2 regions of the Streptomyces sp. NPDC058145 genome follow, and region 2 is predicted to be linked to the other one. Evidence: riboswitches for the same ligand, from Rfam matches in the RefSeq annotation. Region 2 holds a riboswitch; the other holds the start of a gene.

Region 1 (5,732 bases), on a different contig from region 2:
GGCGCGCACCCCGCGGGTCACTTCCTGGTCCGCGCCGCCGCCGACGCCGCGCGGTGCGGTCTCGCCGGGCCGCTCTCGGCGCGCGTGCTGGGCGGCCTGGTGGCCGCGTACTTCGCGGATGTGCCCCAGGAGCACTGGCCGGAGCAGGAGTGGGAGTCGCGGGAGGAGGCCCTGGCCTGGGCGGTCGGACCGCGGTTGGGGGTGACCGGCCTGCTGGTTCCGGACACCGAGGACGCCGACGCCCATGAGGCCTACGGATCACTGCGGGCGGACCTCGATGCCGACGAGGAGTACACGGACGTACCGGTGTACGTGTGGCTCGAGGTGATGAGCGCCGCCGAGACAGCGGGGTCCGACGCCGTCGATGCCGTGGCCCGGGAGGCGAACCGGGAGCTGTCCGGCCGGGCGGAGGAGGGCGACGGCGGAGCCATGGTCGTGCTCGGCGTCATGGCGCAGATCAGGGAGGACAGGGACGGCTGCCTCACCTGGTTCGAGAAGGCGGTGGCCGCCGGCCTGCCGAACGAGCAGCTGGTGCGCGATGTGAACGGCGCGCTGGGCGACATGCTTGTCGAGGACGAACAGTACGAGAAGGCGCTCCCGTATCTCAGGGAGGCGGCCGAGCACGGTGACGCCAACGCCGCGTACACCTTCGCCCGAGCGCTGCGCCGGTGGGCCGACCACTGGATCCAGCGGGCCGCCGCCGACGGTCACGCGGCGGCCAAGGCGGAGCTGGCGTCCGCGACCGATACCGTCGAGGAGTGACCGACCAGCCCGCCCCGCCCAGCACCGCCCCGGAACTGTTCACCTGGGAGTTCGCCGCCGACCCCTACCCCGCCTACGCCTGGCTGCGCGAGCACGAGCCCGTGCGCCGGACGCGGCTGCCCAGCGGGGTCGAGGCCTGGCTGGTCACCCGGTACGCCGACGCCCGGCAGGCCCTCGCCGACCAGCGGCTGAGCAAGAACCCCGCGCACCACGACGAGCCCGCGCACGCCAAGGGCAAGACCGGTATCCCGGGCGAGCGCAAGGCCGAGCTGATGACGCACCTGCTGAACATCGACCCGCCGGACCACAGCAGGCTGCGCAGACTGGTCAGCAAGGCGTTCACGCCGCGCCGGGTCGCCGAGTTCGCGCCCCGGGTGCAGGAGCTGACCGACGACCTCATCGACCGGTTCGTCAGGACGGGCTCCGCCGACCTCATCCACGAGTTCGCCTTCCCACTGCCCATCTACGCCATCTGCGACCTGCTCGGCGTCCCGCGCGAGGACCAGGACGACTTCCGCGACTGGGCCGGGATGATGATCAGGCACGGTGGAGGACCGCGCGGCGGGGTCGCCCGGTCGGTGAAGAAGATGCGCGGCTACCTCGCCGAACTGATCCACCGCAAGCGCGCGGCACTGCCGGCCGAGCCCACCCCGGGGGAGGACCTGATCTCCGGTCTCATCCGCGCCTCCGACCACGGTGAACACCTCACCGAGAACGAGGCCGCCGCGATGGCCTTCATCCTTCTGTTCGCCGGCTTCGAGACGACCGTCAACCTCATCGGCAACGGCACCTACGCCCTGCTCACCCACCCCGAGCAGCGCCACCGGCTGCAGGACTCCCTCGCCCGCGGCGAACAGGGCCTGCTCGAGACCGGCGTCGAGGAACTGCTGCGCTACGACGGCCCGGTCGAGCTGGCCACCTGGCGGTTCGCCACCCAGCCGCTCACCCTCGGCGGGCAGGACGTCGCGGCCGGCGACCCGGTGCTCGTCGTCCTCGCGGCCGCCGACCGGGACCCGGAGCGGTTCGCCGACCCGGACGTCCTCGATCTCGCCCGCGGCGACAACCAGCACCTCGGCTACGGCCACGGCATCCACTACTGCCTCGGTGCCCCGCTCGCCCGCCTGGAGGGCCGGACCGCGCTCGCCACGCTCCTCACCCGCCTCCCCGACCTGCGGCTCGCGGCCGATCCGGCGGACCTGCGCTGGCGCGGCGGGCTCATCATGCGCGGGCTGCGCACCCTGCCCGTGGAGTTCACCCCGGCCGCGGAAAAGGCCGTACAACCGTAAACATGACGGGCGTTCAACTCTGTGATCTTCACGTGATCTGTGCGGCATGAACTTGTGACAAGTGATCGTATGCCTATACCTTCACCCATCAGCGCGGCCCGAGCATTGGGCACCGCGCTGGTCCCGCTGTCGCACGAAAGGCTTCCGCATGCTCTCCGGGAACGGTCGTCACCGTCGCCCCCGTCAGGCTCCGGCTCTTCTCGTCGCGGCCGGAGTGACCGGCTCCGCCATCGCCATCCCGCTCCTCGGTGCCGCGAGCGCCAACGCGGCCGACGGCACCACCTGGGACAAGGTCGCCGAGTGCGAGAGCGGCGGCTCCTGGAGCGCCGACACGGGCAACGGGTACTACGGCGGGCTGCAGATCTCCCAGGACGACTGGGGCGCCTACGGCGGCACCAAGTACGCCGCCACCGCCGACCAGGCCAGCCGTTCGCAGCAGATCGCCGTCGCCGAGAAGATCCTCGCCGACAAGGGCACCACGCCCTGGACCACCTGTGCCCTGCTCTCCGGTCTGACCGCCGACTCCGGGTCCCTGGACGTCGACACGGGCGTCGGAGGCTCCGGGAAGTCCGACTCGGACCACGGCGAGTCCGGCGACTCCTCCGGCTCCACGGACTCGTCCGGTTCCGCCGGTGATTCCGACTCGTCCGGCCTGCCGGATTCCTCCTCTTCGTCCGACTCCTCCTCGGACGCGACCGGCAAGTCGTCCTCGGACGTGGGCAAGGAGGCCGGTTCCAAGGGATCGGACAAGAGCGCAGACACCCCCAAGTCCGACAAATCCGCATCGCCGCGCGCCGAGGAGTCACAGGGGAGCGAGTCCCCGGCCACGGATCCCGTTGTGGAGGACTCGGACAATTCGTGGCAGACCGGCGGTTCTTGGAGCCTCGTCGACACGGGAGCGCTCGGCAGTGGCGGACGTCACCGCGGCGGTAACGCGGACGAAAGCGTGACAAACGGTCAGAATGCCACCTCGTCGGGCAAGCATGCCTCCCGCGGGACGGACACCTACACCGTCCGCGAGGGCGACACCCTCGCCTCCATCGCCGACTCCCTTGACGTGGACGGCGGATGGCATGAGCTGTACGCCCTGAACGAGAAGGCCATCGGCTCCGACCCGAACCAGGTCGTCGCCGGTCAGACCCTGGAAGTCGGTAGCGAAACGGGCCAAAAGCAGCGGTAGTTGACGCCCGTATTGGCTACTGATGTCCGTTTCGGTGAAAGTGTGGGATGAGTCTCAGAAGCCCTGATCGTCTTTGAAATTCCCTCGATCGCGTGTCTACGGTCGTGACCGCTCGTCACCACGAGCCCCGGCTGTCGCAACGCCGAATCCTGCCAGCGGCCGCCCGGGAACAGTCGTCGCGTAAAGCGCCGTAGGCAGGAGCGGGGGACCCAAGGTAAGTGCCGGAACCAGCGGTCGCGCTGGAACCGGCTAGGGGTGGAGCCGCGGCCCGTGAAAGCGGGCCTGCGACCGGGCAACTCAACCGGCCCGAACCCGACAGCTCACCTCGCAGGCGTCGGTGAGGGGATCCATCCATGCTGTTTTCCAGCAAGGGCAAGCACCGCCGTCCGTCCAAGGCCACCCGTGCCATCGCGCTCGCCGGTGTCACCGGCGCCGCCGTCGCCGCCCCGCTGATGGCGGCCGGCAACGCCTCCGCCGCCACCACCTCCGAGTGGGACGCGGTCGCCCAGTGCGAGTCCGGTGGCAACTGGTCCATCAACACCGGCAACGGCTACTACGGCGGTCTGCAGTTCTCCGCCTCCACCTGGGCCGCCTACGGCGGCACGCAGTACGCCGGGCAGGCCAACCAGGCCTCCAAGGCCCAGCAGATAGCCGTCGCCGAGAAGGTCCTCGCGGCCCAGGGCAAGGGCGCCTGGCCGGTGTGCGGCAAGGGCCTGTCGAGCACCCCCTACAGCGGCTCCGCCCCGAGCAGCTCTTCCAAGAGCACCTCCTCGGGCAGCACCGCCACCCGCTCCACCGACCCGCAGGCCGCCTCCCGCTCCAGCGAGCGCCCGGCCGCGAGTGCGAAGAAGACCGTCACCACCCCGACCGGCAAGAAGGTCAAGAAGGGCGACGGCGAGTACAAGGTGGTCAAGGGCGACACCCTCGGCACCATCGCCGACAAGCACAAGGTCGAGGGCGGCTGGCAGCAGCTCTTCAAGCTGAACAAGGACATCGTCGAGGACGCCGACCTCATCTACCCGGGCCAGCAGCTGCACCTGAAGTGACACCTGGCTCCGACCGGAACCACAGTGCCCTCACAAGGCCGTCCCCCAAGCTGAAGGCCTCGTGAGGGCCATTCGCCCCGTCCCCCACGGGCTCCCCGCCCCGGTGCGTGTTCCCCCGTACGCACCGGGGCGGGGCTGTGTTTTTCCCGGCCCTTCCCCTTCTTGTTCGCGGGACCTCACCCGAATTGTTCGCGGGACCTCGCCCGAACCCCTTTGTTCCGGGCAGGAACAATGGGTACGGTCTCCCTGTCCACGGGACGGTCGGTCGGTGGCCGACGCCCCTTGGACGGTTAGGCTCTAGTCGCAGGGCAGGGCCGTAAGGCACCCCGCCCCGCACTTCCAGCGTCACATCCAAGAAGGAGATGCTCGTGCCGTCCATCGACGTCGTCGTAGCCCGGGAAATCCTGGACTCCCGAGGCAACCCCACGGTCGAGGTCGAGGTCGGCCTCGACGACGGCAGCACGGGTCGTGCCGCCGTTCCGTCCGGTGCCTCCACCGGTGCCTTCGAGGCCATCGAGCTCCGTGACGGCGACCCCAACCGCTACCAGGGCAAGGGCGTCGAGAAGGCCGTCCTCGCCGTCATCGAGCAGATCGGCCCGGAGCTGGTCGGCTACGACGCCACCGAGCAGCGCCTGATCGACCAGGCCATGTTCGACCTGGACGCCACGGACAACAAGGGCTCGCTCGGCGCCAACGCCATCCTCGGCGTCTCCCTCGCCGTCGCGCACGCCGCCTCCGAGGCCAGTGACCTGCCGCTGTTCCGCTACCTGGGCGGCCCGAACGCGCACCTGCTGCCGGTGCCGATGATGAACATCCTGAACGGCGGCTCGCACGCCGACTCCAACGTGGACATCCAGGAGTTCATGATCGCCCCGATCGGCGCGGAGTCCTTCTCCGAGGCCCTGCGCTGGGGCACCGAGGTCTACCACACGCTGAAGAAGGTCCTGAAGAGCAAGGGCCTGTCCACCGGCCTCGGTGACGAGGGCGGTTTCGCCCCGAACCTCGGCTCCAACCGCGAGGCCCTCGACCTCATCCTCGAGGCCGTCAAGGAAGCCGGCTACGCGCCCGGCGAGCAGATCGCCCTCGCGCTCGACGTCGCCGCCTCCGAGTTCTACAAGGACGGCAAGTACCTCTTCGAGGGCAAGGAGCGCTCCGCCGCCGAGATGACGGAGTACTACGAGGAGCTCGTCGCGGCCTACCCGCTCGTCTCCATCGAGGACCCGCTGTTCGAGGACGACTGGGCCGGCTGGAAGATCATCACCGACAAGCTCGGCGACAAGGTCCAGCTCGTCGGCGACGACCTGTTCGTCACCAACCCCGAGCGCCTCGCCCGCGGCATCGACGAGGGCGCCGCCAACGCCCTGCTGGTCAAGGTCAACCAGATCGGCTCGCTCACCGAGACCCTGGACGCCGTCGAGCTGGCCCAGCGCAACGGCTTCAAGTGCATGATGTCCCACC
Region 2 (5,732 bases):
CCGGATGGTCTCGGAGACCCGGTCCACGTCCCGGTCCGTGGGGCCGCGCCCGGACGCCACCAGGCAGACCCGCTTGGCGCCCCCCGCCAGGCCCGCGGCGGCGGCCTCGGAGGCCTCGCCGGGCTTGAGCCAGGTGTACTTGAGGATGCCGGCGGTGGAGCCGAGCCGCTGGGAGCAGTAGGAGCAGTCCTCCGGGCACAGGCCGGACTTGAGGTTGACCAGGTAGTTGAGTTTCACGCGCCGGCCGAACCAGTGCCGGCGCACCTTGCCGGCCGCGGCCACCACATCGAGCAGGTCGTCGTCGGAGGTGGCGAGCACGGCGAGAGCCTCGTCGCGGGTCGGCGACTCGCGCCGAAGCCCCTTGTCCACCAGCGTGTTCAGCAGGTCCATGAGGCACGATCCTGTCCTACGGGACCGCCTCGGGCCAAGGAGAGTTTGCACAACGGAGACGGTTCACCGTGTGGGTATTGCCACACCCTGGGTGGGCGGCCGTACGGCTAGTGTCTGTCCGCTACCTACAAAAGCCCCGGAGGAGCCATGGCGTTCGGCTGGATCGACGAGCAGGCCGAGGCGCGCCGTCGCGCCGGACTTGTCCGGACCCTGCGCCCGCGCCCGGCCGACTCGCCGCTGCTGGACCTGGCGAGCAACGACTACCTGGGTCTCGCCCACCATCCCGAGGTCGTCGAGGGGGCGGCCGGGGCCGCCCGGACCTGGGGCGGCGGATCCACCGGTTCCCGGCTGGTCACCGGCACCACCGAGCTGCACACCGAGCTGGAGCGGGAACTGGCGGACTTCTGCGGCTTCGAGGCGGCCCTGGTCTTCTCCTCCGGCTACGCCGCCAACCTGGCCGCGGTCACCGCGCTGGGCCCGCACGGGTCCCTGATCGTGTCCGACGCGGGCAACCACGCCTCGCTCATCGACGGCTGCCGGCTCGCCCGGGGCACCACCCAGGTGGTCGGGCACGCCGACCCGGAGGCCGCGGGCAAGGTGCTCGGCACGCACCCGGGACCGGCGATCGTCGTCTCCGACACGGTGTTCTCCGTCGACGGCGACGCGGCACCGCTGGCCGCCCTGGCCGAGGCGTGCCGTGAGCACGGCGCGGGCCTGGTCGTGGACGACGCGCACGGGCTCGGGGTACTGGGCGACGGCGGCCGGGGCGCCCCGTACGCCGCCGGGCTCGCGGGCGCCGGCGACGTGGTCGTCACCGCCACGCTGTCGAAGTCGCTGGGCAGCCAGGGCGGTGTGGTGCTCGGACCGGCCCGGGTCATCGCCCATCTGGTCAACGCGGCCCGCACGTTCATCTTCGACACGGGTCTCGCCCCCGCGGCCGCGGGCGCCGCGCTCGCGGCGCTCCGGCTGCTGCGGCGCGAGCCGTCGCGGGCGGAGCGGGCCCGCACGGTCGCCGCCGAACTGCACGCACGTCTGACCGCCGCGGGTCTGGAGGCGGTACGACCGGACGCCGCGGTGGTCTCCGTGCGGGCTCCGTCCCCGGAGCAGGCCGTGCGCTGGGCGGCCGACTGCCGTACGGCAGGCCTGGCCGTGGGCTGTTTCCGTCCTCCTTCCGTGCCCGACGGCATCTCGCGGCTGCGGCTGACCGCCCGCGCGGACCTCTCCGGGGCCGAGATCGAACGCGCTGTACGTGTGATTCGCGAGGCGCGACCATGAGTCGGCGTGACACGGCCGCACATCTGGCGAAAGTGATCGGATCTGATCAGTAGGGGTCGGTCCGCTGGTCGGTGGTCAGGTCGGGTTCGACCCGATCACCGGAGCGTGGCCACGAAGCCCGCCCAGCTCCCGGGGGAGAAGAGCAGCGCGGGTCCGGCGGGGGCCTTGGAGTCGCGCACGGCGAGCAGTCCGGCCCACGGGCCGGAGCGCGGCCGGGCCGTCTCCACGCAGTTGTTCGCTCCGGTGCTGTAGCTGCTGCGCAGCCACCGCACGTCGTGCAGATCGGTACTGGCTGGGACGTTCCGAGGCAGTGCTGTCATGGTGCCTCCTTACGCGCCGTCACCTATCCCGGCGATGTAGTCCAACGATTCCTCGGGTGAAAGGGCGTGGAACTGAAGGGTGTCGAAGGCCTCGGAGTAGGCCATGAGGTCTTCTTTCCGTTCCAGGTAGAGGCTACTCGTCAACTGGTCAAGAACAACTACGTCCAGATCAGAAGTGCTCGGAAATGAGAAGATAACGAAAGGCCCGGTGAGGCCGATATGCGCCCCCGCCGCGAACGGCAGTACCTGGAGCCGCACTTGGGGCAGCCGCGCGGCCTCCACCAGCCGTTCCAGCTGCCGCGCCATCACCTCGGGACCGCCGACCTCGCGCCGGAGCACCGCCTCGTCCAGTACCGCGGTCAGCTCCAGCGGCGGCTCGGACCGGAGCACGTCCTGCCTCGCCAGTCGCACCTCCACCAGGGTGTCCAGCCGCTCCTCGTCCACTCCCTCCACCGCCGCCCGGGTCACCGCGCGAGCGTATTCGGGCGTCTGCAGAAGGCCGGGAACCACCGTGGTCTCCAGGGTGCGCATCCCGCTCGCCTGCGACTCCAGACTGATGAAGTCGCGGTAGGTGGGCGGCAGGACGCCCCGGTAGGCGTGCCACCAGCGGTTGCGGCCGCCCGCGTCCTGCGAGCCCGTCAACATCAGCAGCATGTCCCGCAGTTGCCGGTCCCGCACCTCGTACGCGTCGAGGAGTAACCGCACGTCGGCCGGCTTCACCCCGCTGGCGCCGGTCTCGATGCGGCTCACCTTCGACTGGTGCCAGCCCACCAGAAGGGCCGCCTCGCCACTGGTGAGCCCGGCCCCGGTGCGCAGCGCGCGCAGTTCGGCGCCCAGCTTGCGGCGCCGCACCGCGGGACCGTTCTGCATGGGAACTCCTTACTCCTTCCAGGCCGCCCGGATACGGTCTCGCGTCGCAGAGTTCACCGCTTCGGGCGACAGATATATGCATATCTCGGTGGATCGCTCCCCTGACCGCCTCGGTGATGGCAGTCTGGCGAAGAAGCACCAGTCCGGGACCGTACTCGAACCATCCGCTCCTCGTCGGACTGCGGTCCCGTGGGAAAGGGACGACGTCGCCATGGCAGACCACCTGGAAGCATCCGTCACTCTGCCGAGCGATCCCGCATCGGTCTCCGCGGCCCGTTCCTACGTGGTGGGCACCCTCGCGGAGTGGGGCCTGCCGTCGGACACCGACATGGCCGACACCGTGCGGCTCATCGTCTCCGAACTCGCCACCAACGCCGTGCAGCACACCTTCGGTCAGTCACCCACCTTCACGGTCGACATCGCGCTGGACCGTGACGAACACCTGCGCATCGGCGTCACGGACAGTCATCCGCGCTTTCCGAAGAGACTGCCCGCCGCCGTCCAGCAGGACAACGGGCGCGGCATGGTCATCATCCGCTGGCTCACCGCCGAGTGCGGCGGCAGACTCCGCGTCCGCCCCACCCGCGAGGGCGGCAAGACGGTGTGGATCGAACTGCCGTGGACCCTCCAGGGGGAGCACCTCACGACGGCGGGGCAGCAGGAACCCTAGAGGAGGACCCTGGAAGCCGGAGAACCAGAGCCCGGTACGCCGGCGGCCCTGCGGCCCGCCACGGAGCCGGACACGGCCGCGCCGCCCCGGGGCCGCCCGCGTGCTTCAGGCGGGCACCGGGACGGCGCCGACGGTCAGGGGGAGCGGCCCCGCTGCTGGAGCCGCTCCGGGGCTGGGCGGGGTCAGCTGACCCGGCCGTACCAGACGCTCCGGGTCCAGATCTTCTCGAGCCGCACCACGGCCCCGGTCTTCGGGGCGTGCCAGATCTTGCCCTTCCCGGCGTAGATGCCGACGTGGTAGACGCTGGATCCATAATGGAAGAAGACGAGGTCGCCGGCCCTGCGGTGGCCGGCGGAGATATGGCGGGTCTTGTTGTACTGCTGGGCCGCCGTACGCGGCAGCTTCTTGCCCGCCTTCTTGAACGAGTAGAGCGTCAGACCCGAGCAGTCGAACCGGCGCGGACCGGTTGCCCCGTACTGGTAAGGGGAGCCCTTCTTGGAGGCGGCGATGTGCAGGGCCTTCGTCGCCAGAGTGGCGGCCGAGGCCTCGCCGGCCAGGCCGGGCACGGCGATGGAGCCGCCCACCGCGGCGAGCGTAAGAGCCGAGGCCGTACCGGCCCTGGCCATCATCGACGGGACACGATTCAGCGCAGTCATGCGCAACCCTTCGTCAGCCGCCTGTGAAGGATGACCTGTCGGATTCGGGCTGGCGAAGTGGCCCGGCCGCGTTGCTGCGGCTTCACCCCAAGGGCTGCTCGGCACGACCGTCCGTCTGTGACGAACGTCCGTCCCGGCGACCCGTCTTGCCTGGGTCCTCCACTCCTGCCGATCCACTCCTGTCGACCGGTCACCCGGGGCGGCGGCAGGACTCGGCGTCCGCCCGGATCGCCCCGCCGCGGTGGCGGGGGCTTGTCGTCAGACAGGGATCTTCACTCACAGCTGTCCGAAAATCCCAACGGAACCGGGGATTTGTGGCGTTACTCACCACTCACCCGTTCGGGTGGACAGTGCTCTGTTCGAGTAGCCGTCAACTTGCCTGCGTAGCCCCGGACCTGGGGCGGAGTACCTCGGCGCACGTCCCGGTTCCGCCGATCGCGCAAGTCGGGGAGTCAGAAAAAAGGCCCGGAGATACGCCGGCCGGGGGTACGTCGTTCGGGCCGTTTCAACTCCGCGCCGGACGGATCGTCGACGACGAGGTCCATCCGGCGCGGGAACCGGTGTCCGGTTCAGCCCACGCAGTCGGGCGGGAGCACGACGCGCGCGGTGCGGCGCTCACCGTCGAGCACCCGCAGAGCCCGTGCCAGCGTGTCCCCGTGCAGCTCCGTCTCGCCCCGCCGGTGCATCAGGGCGAGCGCGTCGCGGAGCTCGGCCGCCTTGCGCACCAGGGCCTGCGCCGCGCGCAGCCCGCCGTAGGTGTCTCCCGGACGCGCCGGGTTGATCCGGCCGAGCAGGTCGGCCGCCTCCAGGTAATGGTCGATCAGCTCGCCCTCGGCCCTGGTCAGCGCGGGCAGCGGCGGAAGCTCCGGTGGCAGCATCGGCGGGTCACTCCGCCGGCTCGGCGCCGGGGCCGGTCTTGCGGCTCGGGACCACGCCGTCCACCAGGCCGTACGCCAGCGCGCCCGGCGCGTCCAGCACCAGGTCCCGTTCCAGGTCCTCGCCGACCTGCTCCGGCGTACGCCCGGTGTGCCGGACCAGCATCCCCTCCATCAGCGCCCGCGTCCGGGTCAGCTCCCCGGCCTGGATGAGGAGGTCGCTCGGCTGTCCCCGGGTTGGTTCGGGCAGCGCGGGCTGCTTGAGCACCACACGCGCCCCCGGCAGGATGAAGCGTTTGCCCGGGGTGCCGGCCGCGAGCAGGGCCGCGGCGGCGGAGGCGGCCTGGCCCAGGCAGTAGGTCTCCACGTGGCAGCGGACGTAGCGCATCGTGTCGTAGACGGCCGTCATGGCGCTGAACGAGCCCCCCGGGCAGTTGAGGTACAGCGTGATGTCCCGGTCCGGTGCGGCGTGTTCGAGGTACATGAACTGGGTGATCACATCGGTCGCCGCGGTGTCGTCCAGAGGTGTGCCGAGGAAGACGACCCGGTTCTCGAACAGCTTCGAGTAGGGATCGAGCGTGCGGTGCCGGCCCGTGCTCGTGCGCTCGGTGAACTCGGGCAGGACGTGGCGGGCGAACGGTCGAGCCATGGGCGTACCCCTCCTCGCGACGGGACC

Evidence for each region. Region 2 has a riboswitch for cyclic di-AMP ahead of ACFVVO_RS09345 (C40 family peptidase). Riboswitches for the same ligand answer to the same signal wherever they lie in the genome.
Region 1: linked by a shared signal. The riboswitch ahead of ACFVVO_RS14390 (transglycosylase family protein) and the one ahead of ACFVVO_RS09345 (C40 family peptidase) in region 2 are both predicted to bind cyclic di-AMP.

What each region holds. Positions count from the first base shown of each region.
Region 1 is NZ_JBHVUH010000005.1:422,619-428,350, forward strand. It holds gene ACFVVO_RS14375 (sel1 repeat family protein) at 1-762, shown strand, start outside; gene ACFVVO_RS14380 (cytochrome P450) at 759-2,048, shown strand; gene ACFVVO_RS14385 (transglycosylase family protein) at 2,197-3,228, shown strand; cyclic di-AMP (ydaO/yuaA leader) riboswitch at 3,405-3,577, shown strand; gene ACFVVO_RS14390 (transglycosylase family protein) at 3,582-4,274, shown strand; gene eno (phosphopyruvate hydratase) at 4,637-5,732, shown strand, end outside.
Region 2 is NZ_JBHVUH010000003.1:533,549-539,280, reverse strand. It holds gene bioB (biotin synthase BioB) at 1-390, opposite strand, end outside; gene ACFVVO_RS09365 (8-amino-7-oxononanoate synthase) at 538-1,665, shown strand; gene ACFVVO_RS09360 (DUF397 domain-containing protein) at 1,761-1,985, opposite strand; gene ACFVVO_RS09355 (helix-turn-helix domain-containing protein) at 1,995-2,855, opposite strand; gene ACFVVO_RS09350 (ATP-binding protein) at 3,067-3,525, shown strand; gene ACFVVO_RS09345 (C40 family peptidase) at 3,708-4,181, opposite strand; cyclic di-AMP (ydaO/yuaA leader) riboswitch at 4,185-4,409, opposite strand; gene ACFVVO_RS09340 (hypothetical protein) at 4,751-5,059, opposite strand; gene ACFVVO_RS09335 (ATP-dependent Clp protease proteolytic subunit) at 5,067-5,705, opposite strand.